3 regions of the Paenibacillus sp. FSL P2-0089 genome follow, and region 2 is predicted to be linked to each of the others. Evidence: predicted binding sites of a transcription regulator. Region 2 holds the regulator's gene; each other region holds the start of a gene.
The links. Region 2 encodes Rex, which represses fermentation and respiration genes when NADH is low (regulators of the CRP and FNR family bind a similar motif). Its sites were predicted from a motif close to TTGTGAAATATTTCACAA; they were not measured.
Positions count from the first base shown of each region.

Region 1: the regulator Rex is predicted to act here: its motif matches at 3,108-3,125, upstream of ric (iron-sulfur cluster repair di-iron protein).
Region 3: the regulator Rex is predicted to act here: its motif matches at 2,378-2,395, upstream of qoxA (cytochrome aa3 quinol oxidase subunit II).

Region 1 is NZ_CP152006.1:4,843,210-4,848,154, forward strand. Features, by position in the region: gene nirB (nitrite reductase large subunit NirB) at 1-1,308, opposite strand, end outside; gene NST69_RS20455 (hypothetical protein) at 1,534-2,220, opposite strand; gene ric (iron-sulfur cluster repair di-iron protein) at 2,353-3,048, opposite strand; gene NST69_RS20465 (helix-turn-helix transcriptional regulator) at 3,273-3,497, shown strand; gene NST69_RS20470 (DUF6773 family protein) at 3,475-3,918, shown strand; gene NST69_RS20475 (hypothetical protein) at 4,114-4,836, opposite strand.
Region 2 is NZ_CP152006.1:4,574,951-4,579,895, reverse strand. Features, by position in the region: gene NST69_RS19175 (hypothetical protein) at 1-578, shown strand, start outside; gene dinG (ATP-dependent DNA helicase DinG) at 694-3,555, shown strand; gene NST69_RS19165 (redox-sensing transcriptional repressor Rex) at 3,705-4,355, shown strand; gene NST69_RS19160 (amidohydrolase) at 4,345-4,945, shown strand, end outside.
Region 3 is NZ_CP152006.1:779,096-784,040, forward strand. Features, by position in the region: gene qoxB (cytochrome aa3 quinol oxidase subunit I) at 1-1,050, opposite strand, end outside; gene qoxA (cytochrome aa3 quinol oxidase subunit II) at 1,095-2,111, opposite strand; gene NST69_RS03160 (polysaccharide deacetylase family protein) at 2,611-3,765, shown strand; gene NST69_RS03165 (TetR/AcrR family transcriptional regulator) at 3,893-4,516, opposite strand; gene NST69_RS03170 (MFS transporter) at 4,674-4,945, shown strand, end outside.

The sequences.
Region 1 (4,945 bases), 270 kb from region 2:
AGCATCCACAATCGCTTTTTTGGTTACGCCGTTGCAGCCGCAGACGATTTCTTCATCGGCCATCGCTTCAACGGACATGCCCTTCTTGGCTCCGCCTCCGCCGCAGCAGCTTGTGCCCATAACCTCATCATAGATTTCATTAGTCATCTCTGTGCTGTTTTTCACAAGCTTCTGCAGGTTGGCAGATTCCGTTACATCACCGAACAAGACGGCACCGACAATTACATTATCCTTAAGCAAAATCTTCTTGTAGGTTCGCTTCCATTCATCCTTGGCAGAAATGACGGTATGCTCCGGCGTTTCGGTGAATTCACCAGCGGAGAATACATCTACCCCGGAAATTTTGAGCTTGGTTGCTACAACTGAACCTTCATAGCCTGGAGTCTGAACACCGGACAGATGCTTGGCGAGAACCATGCCCTGCTCGAATAACGGTGCGACGAGTCCGTAACAGGTTCCTCGGTGCTCTGTACATTCGCCAACAGAATACACATCTGCCATAGAAGTCTGCATATAATCGTCAACTACGATCCCGCGGTTAACGGTGATTCCGCTGTCCTTGGCAAGCTGGACATTCGGCTTGATTCCAACAGCCATCACTACAAACTCTGCGGGCAGTTCACTGCCGTCACTGAAGCGCAGACCGGTCACCCGTTCTTCGCCGGTCAGTTCGACCGTCTGCTTGCCCATGGCGAATTTCACACCTTGACGCGTAAGCTCTGCCTGTAGCATGGAAGAAGCGGTACGGTCCAGCTGACGCTCCATCAGATCCTCCAGCAGATGCACAACGGTAACCTCCATGCCCAGATTGACCAAGCCCTTCGCAGCTTCAAGACCTAGCAATCCTCCGCCGATTACAGCCGCCGTGCGGTACTGCTTCGCTGCTGCCAGCATCGCATCACAGTCCGCGATATCGCGGAAGCCGACTACCCCATCCTTGGTGCTGCCGGGTACGGGGAGAATGAAAGAATTCGAGCCTGTGGCAATAATTGCTTTATCGTAAGGAACCGCCAGTCCATTATCGGTCAATATGAGTTTGTTCTGTTCATCGATCCGGGTAACCGTCGTGCCGGTATGCAGTGTAATATGATTATCTTCATACCACCCGAGATCGTTGAGAATGATGTCTTCAATTGTTTTGCTGCCTTCAAGTACATAGGACAACATAATCCGGTTATAGTTGGGATGCGGCTCACTGCCGAAGACAGTAATATCATAAGCGCCGCCCAGCTTCAGAATCTGCTCAATAGTGCCTACTCCCGCCATGCCATTCCCAATCAGCACTAACTTTTCTCTTTCCGCTGCCACTGGTAGACCCTCCTTCAGAAACTCTGATTTCTTCAATAACTTTACCTGATAGAGAAATTATACTGTCCCCAATTCCATGACAAGTGTGACCACAGTCACACGGTATGTGAATTTTTTCACACAAGTGGAGATGACTTCTCCTGTCCAAAAAAAACGGATACCCATGCAGTTTCGCACAGATATCCATTCATTTGATACACGATCTCACTCCTATAATTCATTCACTTATTTCAGTACCAGAGAGATCTCCAGCTTGTCCTGCGGACTGAGCTTCATGTCCACTCCATTACCGAGCAGACCTTTATCGTTGACCTTCAGTCTCCATTCCTCGCTGCTGAGCGGTGTATAATCCATAACAGTAAGCACCGTCCGGTTATCCTCGGCAAGCCGGACCATACCGCTGTTCTTGAGCAGTCCCTTGACGGACATATCCTGCATAAAAGAAAGCACATGCGAATGTGTCAGCTCCGGCTGCTCGCTCCCCCCGTTCACCGTGATGATGACAGGCTGAAACATCTTTCCGGTTCCGGCAGGCCCTGCTGACATCGTAATGGCCGAACCCGGTTCCAGCGTCGTATTCAGCTCTTGAACCTTCTTGCCGTTCACCTGAACCTCCCAGCTCATATCCGGACCCAGGGAGACCTTATTCACCTCAAGAATACTAGTTCCATCCGCTGAAAATGTAACAACGCCGCTCTTTCTGAACAGCTCTATTATTGAATTCCCAGGCACGTAAGCTTCGTTAAGCAATCTGGCCGAGCTTCCGGCCATTTCACTGTCACCCACCTTGACTGAAAAGGTTAATCCTTGGCCTCCGTTACTGCTGCCGCCATTCTCTGATCCCAAGCCACAACCGCTTGCCGCGGCCAGCAAGAGAAGGCACAGCATGAAGCGCATCCATTTCGTGGACATCCCACGGCACCGCCTTCATATGTATTTTCCCAGACTCTTTAAGGATAACGCATAGAGGAAGGGTTCTCAAATCATTTCTGCCGGAAGAAAAAGTAAAAAGCCCCCGAAGGGACTTCTAACTTGCAGCAGGTCCTATTGATACCGCAGGAACAAAATGTTGTTCTCCAGATGTACATGTTCGAAAGTCATGCCTTCCAGTTCTTCAAGGCGGGCATAGGTCAGGCGATAAGTCGTGCAGGCATGTGCGGGCGGTGTGTAGTCATTAGTTACTCTGCGAAGCTCGCGCAGGATCTCTCCGGCCCCGTCATGCTCAGCTTCCAAATTATGCAGCAGTCCGCGCAGCTCCGCAAGTCCTTCTTCGGTTGGGTTCTGATTGTAGGCCAGCATCTTAGGGAATTCGCTCTCTTCTTCCTTCGCTGTATGCTGCAGCAGCTCTTCACGCAGCATATTGAACAGACGGTGCATCTCTCCGAGGTGCGGTGAATCCTCACCGTGAACGCGGAACACCTTGGTTACATTTTGACTGATTAGCGGAAGCTCTTCACGCAGGTAACGGTGATGCTTGTTCACAATATAATCCACCAGCTCCTCTGACGAAGCCTCGTTCCAGGCGGTATCCTCTTCCAGAACCGGGTGCTGCTCTTGCAGCTTGTTCAGCTCCTGAACCATTGCTGCCGGGTCAAGACCCTTCTCGGCAGCGGCTTCAGCCAGCGGCTTGGCACCTCCGCAGCAGAAATCGATCCGTTGTGCCTTGAAATAATCTGCTGCTTTGGGGAACTGCAGGACAATATCTCTGACCATTGCTGCCGGGGTGAACCCGGGATGAATTGTTGTATCGTTTAATTGATTGGACGCCATGTTGGCCCCTCCTCAGGTTAGATGTAGGTTTGTGCTTCTTTTCACTTCTACACCTTATCACTGGCCTTAGGCGGAACTTGTGATTGTACGCACTGAATATAACAAATTTTAATGAACGCGAACTTTTTGTTTTTAATGTTAAATATACTAGACATTTTGTTTTATATATTTTACAATATGCGTGAGGTGAGGGAATGGGGAAGAATCTGAGGCTCAAAGCCTCCAGAGCGGCAAAAGACATGTCGCAAAAGCAGCTGGCGGATGCCGTGGGGGTCACAAGACAGACAATTATCGCGATTGAGAATGGTGATTACAACCCCACCCTGAGGTTGTGTATTGACATTTGTGTAACCCTTGGGAAGACGCTGGATCAATTATTTTGGGAGGGAACGAAGGATGAGCAGAACGAACCTGGATGAGAGACAATTGCAGCAGCGGCACAAGGCGGGGAATCAGGCATTTCTTTTGATGGCATTCTTATTGCTGGCAGACATGGCGCTGCAAAACTACGGAATGAAGTGGCTGGAATATCCGCTTAGTAATTACGCAATTTTCATGCTGGGTGTGGGTTCCTATCTCGTACGGCTGATCTGGAGCGGTGCATATGTGGGACCGGGCGGAGCACAGGGCGGAGCAAAAGGGAAAAACGTTCTAGGTGCACTGCTGGCGATCGTGGTGGCAGCCTGCATCCTTATTGTTACTTTCGTGAATCCAGCCGCCCAATTAGCAGCAAACAGCGGTGCGAACGGGAAGGTGATTCTGATCATTTCCGTTACAGCAGGACTGGTCATCTTAAGCACCGTGTACTTGATCCGGCGGAGGAATAACCGGGCGGAGTAGAGTGGCTTGTACTGCTGTGAGTGACTAGAAGTACAAATAAAGGAGGAGCGGAGCGATCGCCTTTGTGTTTGGATTTCTACCGCGAAGAGCGGTTTGTATCAGGAAATCCAAACACAATAGCGGCCGGAAGTCCAAATGTTCACCGCAGCGACGACCTGGCTTCAAGTTCAACTCTTTTTTCGAGCTTCACCTTTTCTATCGAACCGTCGCCTGCATGTAAGTCCGCTTGCCCTGCGCATCCTTCAGGTAGGGGCCAAGTCCGGCGAACCGCGAATGATCCACATATACACCCGTCATCCATCTGCCTTCGGTCAGGCCGCCGTTCCACTGCAGCACCAGGTCGGGGGCAGAGATCCATTCCTGATACACTCTGATGTTCTTATCCTTATATTCTTTGGCCGGTTTGTTCAATTCGCTTAGCGGTGCCGGGGTAAGGTAGGTGGGCACGAAATATACAGAGATCAGCTCCATATCCTCCTCACTCAGAAAAGCCTCCTCCCCCAAGTAAGGCTGGAGCAGCCGGGTATTCTCATACATGGACCATATCACAGCTTGAAGTACCATGCTCTGGCTAATTCCATTATGAAAAGTAAAACGGCGCTGAGCATTTGAGCCACTCCCTCCCTTAGCCGTTACCGGCTCCAGGCAATGCCGTTCACAACCGATACATTTCCAGCCGGACGGGCCTTGAATCCATTTCTGAAACACGCTCCCGCTGTCATTATCCCCTTTATATAGAGAAGAAATGATCTCATACGGCACACCGATCCACGCATCCCACAGAGAATCCGGGAGATAGCTATGAAGCATGAACAACACCTTGTCATAGATCAGCTGTACTTTAATCGAAGCAGTCTCCAGTTCGGCGACATCCTTTTTTCCATAGGTTATTTCCCGGGAAAACAAGGTGATGGTCATGGTCCTCGCCTCCTAAAAGTTGTGTGAGCCCTCCGCTTCCTTCCATCAGCATCGTCCAAAACACATCCCGTAAGCATCCGCCTACCGCATAACCCTGGGCTTTTCCTAC
Region 2 (4,945 bases):
CTACTGCGGAGGGTGCCCGCCGAAGCGATCTTTTATCCAAGTATAATATGCTCCACCGCATCAGTGATAATGTAATGGACGAATGGCTGGTCTTCGCCGAGAAGCTAAGCGAGTTCCGGGAACAGGCGGATTTTCAGGTTCAGCCGGAGGAGCTGCCGGAAGAGGAGGCCCCTGAGCTTGGGATGGATGCTTTTGTCAGGGGCCAGGGCTATTATAAGCTGCTGATGTACCGCAAGTGCATTGAACAGTTCAGGGAGGTTACGGCACAGTACCCGGACAGCCTCGCTGCCCGCCTGTATCTGGCCATGGCTTATCTGCAGGAGGGAGAAGGAGATACCGCCTGGGGACATCTGAATCACATGCTGGGCCTGATCCGTGAGGTGAAGCTGAAGGCGATGATCTATAATGCGCTGGGCTGTATCCGGGCTTCCCAGGAACGCTTCAATGAAGCCAGTGAGCTGTTCAGCCTGTCGCTGCTGCATGATCCTGATCTGCCGGAGCCGAACGTGAATCTGGAGGTGTGCCGCAGACGGGGCGGGAAGCTGGAGTTTGGCCATCAGCTGGTTTCGCTTTTATAATTTATCCTCGGTTTCTTTAGGCGATGCGCCCCACTTCCCGGGGTGTGCATCGCCTTTTTTCGTAACTTCTGTTATGCTGATAAAGAGTCTCAAGTGAAAGGGAATAGAACTTATAATGAAATTTGCCGTGCTTGATTTTGAAACTACGGGAACCCAATCTGTGGGAGAGATCATCCAGGTTGGCCTTGCCATTATAGAAGAAGACGGGACGATCTCCCGGGTGTATGGTTCCTATGTCAAGCCCGGAGCGCCAATTCCTCCTTTTATTACGGGCCTGACCGGAATTACAGACAGCGATGTACAGGATGCGCCGGAGCTCGATGAGATGATGATGGAGCTGGTACCGCTGCTGGATGATGTAGTCCTCGTCGGACACAATGTCGCGTTTGATTTTCATTTTTTGCAGAATGCGCTGGACCGCTGCGGCTACCTGCCGTTTCAGGGGCGGATTCTGGATACGATCGATTTTCTCAAAATATGCTTTCCTTCGCTGAGCACCTATCAGCTTGGCGCGGTAAGCAGCCACTTCGGCATTACGCATGAACGTCCCCATCAGGCGGACAGTGATGCGCTTGCCACGGCTATTGTGCTGCTCAAATGTCTGGAAGAGCTGCAGAGTCTGCCGCTGCTGACGATTCAGCGGCTGAATGAGCTGTTCGCGGACGAAGACAGTGATCTGGCCTGGTATTTCGACGGGCTGCTGCGGGAGCGGGAGATGGAGACCTTTCAGCCGGAAGGTGAGCTGAGCTTCTACCGCCAGCTAGCGCTGGCTGTGGGGGACTGGGCAGAGCTGGCTACGCCACGGGAAGAAGGAAGCGTCAATCCTCTGGATAATATTACCTTTGAAGAATATATGGATGAGGTAACCAAGCGGCTGAAGGCTGTTCTTCCCCAGTATGAGAGCCGAGAAGCCCAGGAGCTGATGATCCATGAGGTCATTACAGCGCTTGAGCAGGACAAGCATCTGCTGATTGAAGCGGGAACAGGCACCGGTAAATCGCTGGGTTATCTGCTTCCGGCCATCTACCATAGTGTGAAAAGTGATCAGAAGGTGATGGTCAGCACGCATACCATTAACCTTCAGGACCAGCTGCGGGAGCGGGATATTCCGCTCTTAACCAGCGTTGTGCCGTTCCCGTTCAAGGCCTCCATCTTTAAGGGAAGAGGGCACTATTTGTGTCTGCGCAAGTTCGAACATCGAATGAACAAAAAGGACTTTACGAGTCCAAGGGAAGAAGCGCTCACCGCTGCGCAAATGCTCGTTTGGCTGACTCAGACGACGACCGGCGATGATGAGGAGCTTAACTTAAGCGGACGGGGCGGCGATTTCTGGGAGACTGTAGCCAGTGATACTGACTCCTGCCTGGGACGCGCCTGTCCCTGGTTCCGCAAATGCTATTACCACCGGGCCAAGCATGAAGCCGGGATCTCCGATGTGGTAGTCACCAATCACTCCAAGCTGTTCGCAGATGTCAAAGCCGGGCATCAGCTTCTTCCGGCTTACGACCATCTTGTAATTGATGAAGCCCATCATCTGGAGGATATTGCCGGCAAGCATCTTGGCATGCAGATGAAATATTTCACATTCGCCCATACCCTCACCCGACTCTATAAGGATAGCCGGAGCGGGCAGCTGCCTGCCCTCCGCCAGAGTCTGCAGTCTTCGGGCAGTGAGCAGGCTTCCGAATGGAGCGGCGTGATCGACCGGATCTATCCCGATCTGCTGACGGTGAAGGAGTCCTGGGATGCGCTCAGCGACCGGCTCTTCAGCCTGCTGCCTGAGCGCAGCGATGCCGGGGCCGGTGAAGCAGGCCAGCTGGTGGCACGCCTGCAGCCGGGCAAGAAGCCGAAGGATTGGGAGGAGCTGGCTGCCCTTGAGAATACACTGAACCTCAGTCTGAGCGATATCATCCGCAAGGGCGACAAAATGCTCAGTGAGATGCGAGACACGGACAGCCAATCCTCCTCAGACAGTCTTGTGACCGATATCGGCGGGTTATTCAAGGATCTGGCATCCATTAGAGAGCAGATCCGCTTCTTCATGAGTCTGAACGATGAGAATATCGTGTATTGGCTGGAGGGAAGCGGTAATTATAAGGGCAAGTCGCTGCAAATGTATGCTGTTCCTGTAGATGTCAGCACCCAGCTCAGGGAGCTGTTCTTCGATAAGAAGAAGAGCATTATCCTGACCTCGGCCACCTTATCCGTGGATAAATCCTTCCAGTTCATGATTGATAACCTGGGGCTTGGCGAGGCTGCAGAGCAGCGGCGTCTGATGACTGCACTGCTTCCGTCGCCATTCAAGTATCGTGAGCAGGCTCTCCTGGTCATCCCCCGGGACTTCCCGAGCGTCAAGGGGAGTATTGGGGATGCCCGCTTTGTGGACACCCTCGTGCACTCCCTTGCCGAGACAGCTGTAACTACACGGGGACGGATGCTGGTGCTGTTCACCTCCTACAAGATGCTGCGTCAGGTGTATGAACCGCTGAAGGAGGCACTTGCCTCACAGGATATCGCGGTGCTCGGACAAGGTGTGGAAGGCGGCAGCCGGAGCAAGCTGATCCGCCGCTTCCAGGACAGCCCGGCTTCGGTCTTGCTGGGTACCAGCAGCTTCTGGGAAGGGGTGGATATCCCGGGAGAAGCATTGACCTGCCTGGCGATTGTCAGACTGCCGTTCCAGCCGCCGAATCACCCGCTGGCAGAAGCGAAGTCAGAGCTGCTTCAGGCACAGAAGAAGAATCCGTTCATGAAGCTGTCCGTGCCGCAGGCTGTCATCCGCTTCAAGCAGGGCTTCGGGCGGCTGGTCCGCACGGCGCAGGACCGGGGCATCGTAATTGTGTACGATACCAGAGTCATTGAATCGCATTACGGAAAGTACTTCCTGTACTCGCTCCCCGGTCCCAAGATGGAGCATATGCTCACCGAGCAGATGGTCCCGAGAATTGCCGAATGGCTGGATGACGGCGGGGTTTCCTAATTCATCTGCTATTGCTATTATTAATAAGTCATGATTATCCTGAAGATCCGTTCCCGCCTGTCCTGCCACTCCGGCAGGCGGCGGGGCACGGTTGCTATAATTGTACGGAATGAAGTGTAGGCTAACAAAACTTTTAAGGAGGAGAATACATGAAATCGGATAAAATATCGGAGGCCGTCGTGCGCAGGCTCCCAGTGTACCTGCGTTTCCTGAACGATCTCCAAAAACGTGAAATCTCCACAGTCTCTTCTCAGGAGCTGGGCCAGAAGCTTGATCTGAATCCCGCCCAGATCCGCAAGGATTTGGCTTATTTCGGTGATTTTGGCAGAAAAGGCATCGGCTATGATGTATCTTATCTGATTGAGAAGATCCGCCATATCCTGAAGCTTGACCAGCAAATTAATGTTGCACTGGTTGGAGCCGGTAATCTCGGTCATGCCTTGTCTAACTACAACGCTTACTTGAAGGATACGATGAAGATTACTGCCATCTTCGATGCCTACCCGCCGAAGGTGGGCCAGCAGATCAACTCGCTGGTTGTGCAGCCGATGGAGGAGCTAAGCAGTACAATCCGCTCGCAGGGCATCCGGATCGGGATTATTACCGTGCCCGACAGCGAAGCCCAGAACGTAGCTGATATTCTTGTCGATTCCGGTATCGAGGCGATTCTGAACTTCGCACCGGTTATTCTCAAGACGCCTGCCAATATCCGGATTCATGCCGCAGATTTCACCACAGATCTGCAGAGCTTGGCCTATTATCTGCATGATGGAAAGGATGAGGCTGAAGATGAGCAGTAAGATCACGATAATCAAGAATGGGCACTTCCTGGTTCCGGGCAGTGACAAGCCGGTACTGAGCGGGTACATGACCCTGGAGAATGATTTGATTACTTACATAGGTGAAGCTGAGCCGGTAGTGGAGGATGGCGCACAGGTCGTAGACGGCAGCCGTCTGCTGTTCATGCCTGGTCTGGTCAATACCCATGGTCATACTGCAATGTCACTGCTGCGCGGGTACGGCGACGATATGGTGCTTCAGACTTGGCTGCAGGAGAAGATGTGGCCGATGGAAGAGAAATTCACTGGTGATGATGTATATTGGGGAACCTCGTTGTCCGTGCTGGAGATGCTGAAGGGCGGCACAACCACCTTCCTCGATATGTATGATCATATGGACCGGGTAGCGGAAGTGACCGAGCAGTCCGGTATTCGTGCGGTGTTAATGCGCGGCGTAATTGGGCTGTGCCCGGAAGAGGTACAGCAAGCGAAGCTCGCTGAGGCGATTGCTTTTGCCCGTAACTGGCACGGCAAGGCTGACGGCAGAATTACGTCCATGCTCTCACCGCACGCCCCGTACACCTGTCCTCCAGAGTTTTTCATGAAGTTTG
Region 3 (4,945 bases), 3.8 Mb from region 2:
TGCTATGGCCATCGTTGTGATTGAGAAGAAGCTGTTGACCATGGCACCTTGACCCATTGTATAGAAATGGTGCGCCCATACAAGGAAGGACAGGAGCGAGATGATCAGCATACTGAATACCATGGAGGTATAGCCGTACAGGTTCTTCTTCGAGAAGGTGGCGATAATCTCACTATAAATACCGAAGGCCGGAAGGATAACGATATAGACCTCCGGATGTCCCCAGACCCAGAACAGGTTGGCCCAGAGCATATCCATCCCGCCGTTGGCCATCGTGAAGAACTGGGAGCCGAAGAGGCGGTCGAACATCATCATCGCCAGCGCTACGGTAAGAACCGGGAAGGCGAAGACAATGATAACGTTGGTGATAAGTACGGACCAGGTGAACATCGGCATCTTCATCAGCGTCATGCCTGGTGCGCGCATTTTGAGAATCGTTACGATAAAGTTAACCCCGGTGATCAGCGTACCGATACCGGATATTTGCAGGGCCAGAGAGTAATAGTTGTTCCCTACGGTCGGGCTGAATTCAAGACTCGCCAGCGGGAAGTAGGCTGACCAGCCCGCATCCGGCGAGCCGCCGATGACGAAGGAAATGTTCAGCAGCATGGCGCCCATGAAGAAGAGCCAGAAGCTGACGGCGTTCAGCCGCGGGAAGGCAACGTCCCGTGCGCCGATCTGCAGCGGAATGATTACGTTCATCAGACCGATGATAAAAGGCATGGCCATGAAGAGAATCATGATCAGACCATGGGTGGTGAAGACCTCATTGTAATGCTGCGCATCGAGGAATTTCATTTCTGGCGCAGCCGTCTGCAGACGCATCATCATCGCATCTACACCGCCGCGGAACAGCATCAACAGCGCCGCGAGGATGTACATGATCCCGATTTTTTTGTGGTCAACCGTGGTCAGCCATTCGCGCCACAGATAGCCCCATTTCTTGAAATAGGTAAGCCCTACGAGAATCCCGATGGTTGCCAGTGCAATACTGATCATGGCCCCGTATATCAAGGGTTCGCCGTGAACCTTAAATTTGTCCAAATCCATTAGGGTAGCTCCTTTCAGTGTGTTGCATTAAGCTCTTCACAGAGCTAGTGTCCTTCATGTGTGCTTTCATCCACAGGGGAGCTTGGCAGCGGCTGATCGACTTCCGGATCAGGCTTGCTGTCGAATTCCGTTCCGCTGGACGGCTCGGGAGACGGATGAATTTCCTTGTTATCCTGATGCTCCGGATTGCCGTTGTCCATATCCATCTCCTTGCCGCCGCCGCTCATATGATCTCCGTGATTTCCCGGAGGAGGGCTGAACTCCAGATGGGTGGAGGAATACGTTTTGCGTCCGAGGTAATCCGTGGCCAGCAGGCCTTTGAATTCTTCCTCCGTCAGCTTAGGTGCAGTTTCCTTCACTTCCTTCACCCAGTCCTCGTAACCTTTGTTACTCAGGACAAGTGCTTCGAATTCCATGTGGGCGAAGCCTTTACCGCTGAAGTTAGCATTCTTTCCGATATAAGAGCCTTCCGTATCAGCGGAGAGATGAAGCGTTGTCAGCATGTCGCTCATGGCGTACTTTTGACCGGCAAGCTGTGGAATCCAAAGACTGGTAATGGTGCCGAATGAGTACATTCTGAATTCAACTGCACGGTGTACCGGCATATTCACGTAGTTAACTGTTTCAATGCCTTCTTCCGGATAACTGAAATGCCATTTCCAGTTGGAGGAGGACGCATAGATGACCAGCGGAGTCTGATCTTTATAATCCGCAGCCACATTCTCCACTTCGTTTGTCGTCTTGACGGTTACAACAGACAGGAAGGCTACGATAATGATCGGGATAATAATCCAGATCGCCTCAAGGACTACATTGCCTTCCTCGTGCTTTGGAATGTACCCCTCATTACTCTTCTTCGCACGGTATTTCACCAATACAAAGATGTATAGGATGTAGACAACTGCCAGAACACCAAGCATTACAATAATTGAGAGAATAATGGTGTCAGATAACGTTCTGGCAGACGGCCCCTTCGGGTTCAGAACAGCGATCGAGCTGCATCCCGGCAGGAGAAGGATCAGGCTTAGAAACAGAGCGTATAACGGTCCCTTTTTTTTCATATAGAACTCCTTCCTTCAATACTACTTTTCATTCGCCGTTCATTAACGGAAGTACATTGATCTGTATCTATAGTAAGAACTACTTACCCATAATGCAAAATACATATTTTGTATAATTATATAAAATAGACCTTAAAAATGGCGAACAAGTTAAATATGTGTGATCAAATTGTTACAACTCCCTAAGGGTATGATAAAGATCACTGTAGTGGCGCACTTTAGCTAATTTTAAGGTTGTTCAATTTTTGTTCAAAATTCCGATATTGTTATTAAATTTGTCACAATTATTCTGTGCCAAAAACCGCTGATTTAACCGTGTAACGCCTGCTGTGACAGCATTCGACGAGAATTGCGTGCTTTCTGAAAATAATGGCGAACCCTCATTTATCATTGCATAAGAGTAACAATTTCTTAGCTTGCGGTTACAATCTCTCAAATTACGTTGAAAGTATATATGATAAAGTGATAGACAAATATACATAGATTGGAGACTGCTGCTGTGCGCATCAAGAAAATTTTGCTCTTATTCATGTCTTTATTCCTAATTATGGGGCTTGTGCAGGTCCCGGCTAACGCCAAAGCTACTAGCACTACACTTAAACTCGGAGTCAACGATAAATTAAGTGCGATTGAAGCTGTCTCTGTGAAAGGCACCTATTATGTACCGCTGCGTGCACTTGCGGATGAGCTGAAATGGACCCTTACCGGCCTGACGAACGGGATTCACGTAACCGGCGGGACGGGTTCGCTTACCCTGCTGAGCAAGGACGGAGGTGCGGTGCTGAAGGACGGCACAACCGTGCCTATGAGCACTTTTGTGCAGGACGGCAAACTCATGGCTCCGCTGAAGGTCAGCGGGTACCTCGGGTATAGCATTTCCTATGCGGGAGATAAATATTTACTTCGTGTGAAGGACGGCTCGGCGCAGCTTACTGATGCAGCGTTTACCGATAAATATGCTGCCGACCTGAAGCCGAAGGCTCCGGTGGCTCCAACGACTCCTGCCACTCCGGTCACTCCCGGTGAGCCGGGCAAACCGGGCCGGACCGTATATCTGACCTTCGACGACGGCCCGTCGGCAACAACTGGCGAACTGCTGGATATCCTGCACAAATATGACGTACAGGCGACCTTCTTCATGCTGGGTAACAATATGAACCAGCATCCCGCCCAGGTGAAGCGGATTGCCAAGGAAGGCTATGGCTTAGCTCTGCATGGTGTGACCCACCGCCAGGAGAAGTTCTATGCTTCCCCGGCAGCGGCGCTTGCCGAGATGTCGGGGGCCAATGCGACACTGAAGAAGCTGACGGGAACCAGCACCACCTTGATCCGTACGCCATACGGAAGCAAGCCGTATTTCACCAAGTCCTTCCGCGATAAAGTCCTGACGCAGGGGTATCATCTCTGGGACTGGAACGTGGATTCCTATGACTGGAAATACAAACAGAACAGCGACAGAATCTATAACACCGTGATGGATCAGGTGAACAAGCTGAAGGCGTCCAAGACCAATCCGGTCATTCTGATGCATGACCAGAAGGCTACACTCAAGGTGCTGCCGCGTATTCTGGAGAAGCTGAAGAAGGAAGGTTATACCTTCAAGCTCATTACGAAGGATATGGAGCCGCTCAATTTCTGGAAGGATAAACGCTGATCCTTATGAGTTAATAGAGAAGAGCAAGCTGCGGGGTAACCTGCGGGCTTGCTCTTTTTTTTGGCGAGAATCTATATGTTGTGGGGTTATTTGGCGTGCAGAGGTATAGAGAAATCACTGGTTCAGTCTACTTGTACAGATATTGCACCAGCATATGAACCAGCTCTGACTTCAGCCGGTCCACGGTGATCCGCTGGGGGGAGAAGGAGAAGGAGATGAAGTCGACAATAGCGCTCACAGACTCAAACACAATGATCGAAGCTGCCTCCGTATCCCCGGTCTTCAGCTCGTCTTGCCCCATCTGGAGATAGGTAAGCGTTTTGAGTCGGCCGGTCTCGTACTGGGCATCCATCAACTGTTTGATGGCCTCATCGCTGTGATACATAATGCTTAGATCCTTATGGTATCCGATAAAAGCCTTATGCGAGAGCAGAAGCGTGTCTATCAGATGCAGGATCAGGTCCGTACGTTCAATCGTATTGAAATTAATTTCTGACATTGAATCATCGATTCTGGCGAGCAGCTCATCCCCGTACATGTGGAGCACCTCAATGAATACGGCTCTTTTATCCACGAAATAGGAGTAGAAGCTCCCGGTCGAGACCCCGGCGGCGGCTGCAATCTCCTTGGTATTCGTCTGATAGAAGCCCTTGTCCGAGAATAGCTTCATCGCAGCCCGGATAATGGCTTCCTTGGTTCGTATACTGCGCTCCTGCTGCGGAGTTCTAATTTTGTCCTCTGTTCCACCCATATCGTAAGATCCCCCTCATAGTACAGATTGTAGTGGAGCGGTTTTGTGCTGTCAATAAAAGTTGAACCAAAGTTCATTTTTTTAATTGACAAATATGAACTTTGGTTCATATAATTTGAAATATGAACTCTATTTCATATTTCAGGAGATGATCAAGATGGGGATTGGAATGCGCAGAGCTTTATCCTTTACGGCGATTGTGCTGGGCTTTTTCATGGCGCTGCTGGATACGACCATTATTAATATTGCCCTGCCGGAGATGACCCGCCAGTTCGGGGGAAGTGTGTCGCAGGTATCCTGGGTGATGAACGGCTATAACCTGGCATTTGCCGTGTTCATCCTGACTGCCTCGCGTCTGGCCGACCAATTCGGACGGAAGAAGGTGTTTCTCGTTGGCGTGGGGCTGTTCACACTGAGTTCCCTGCTGGC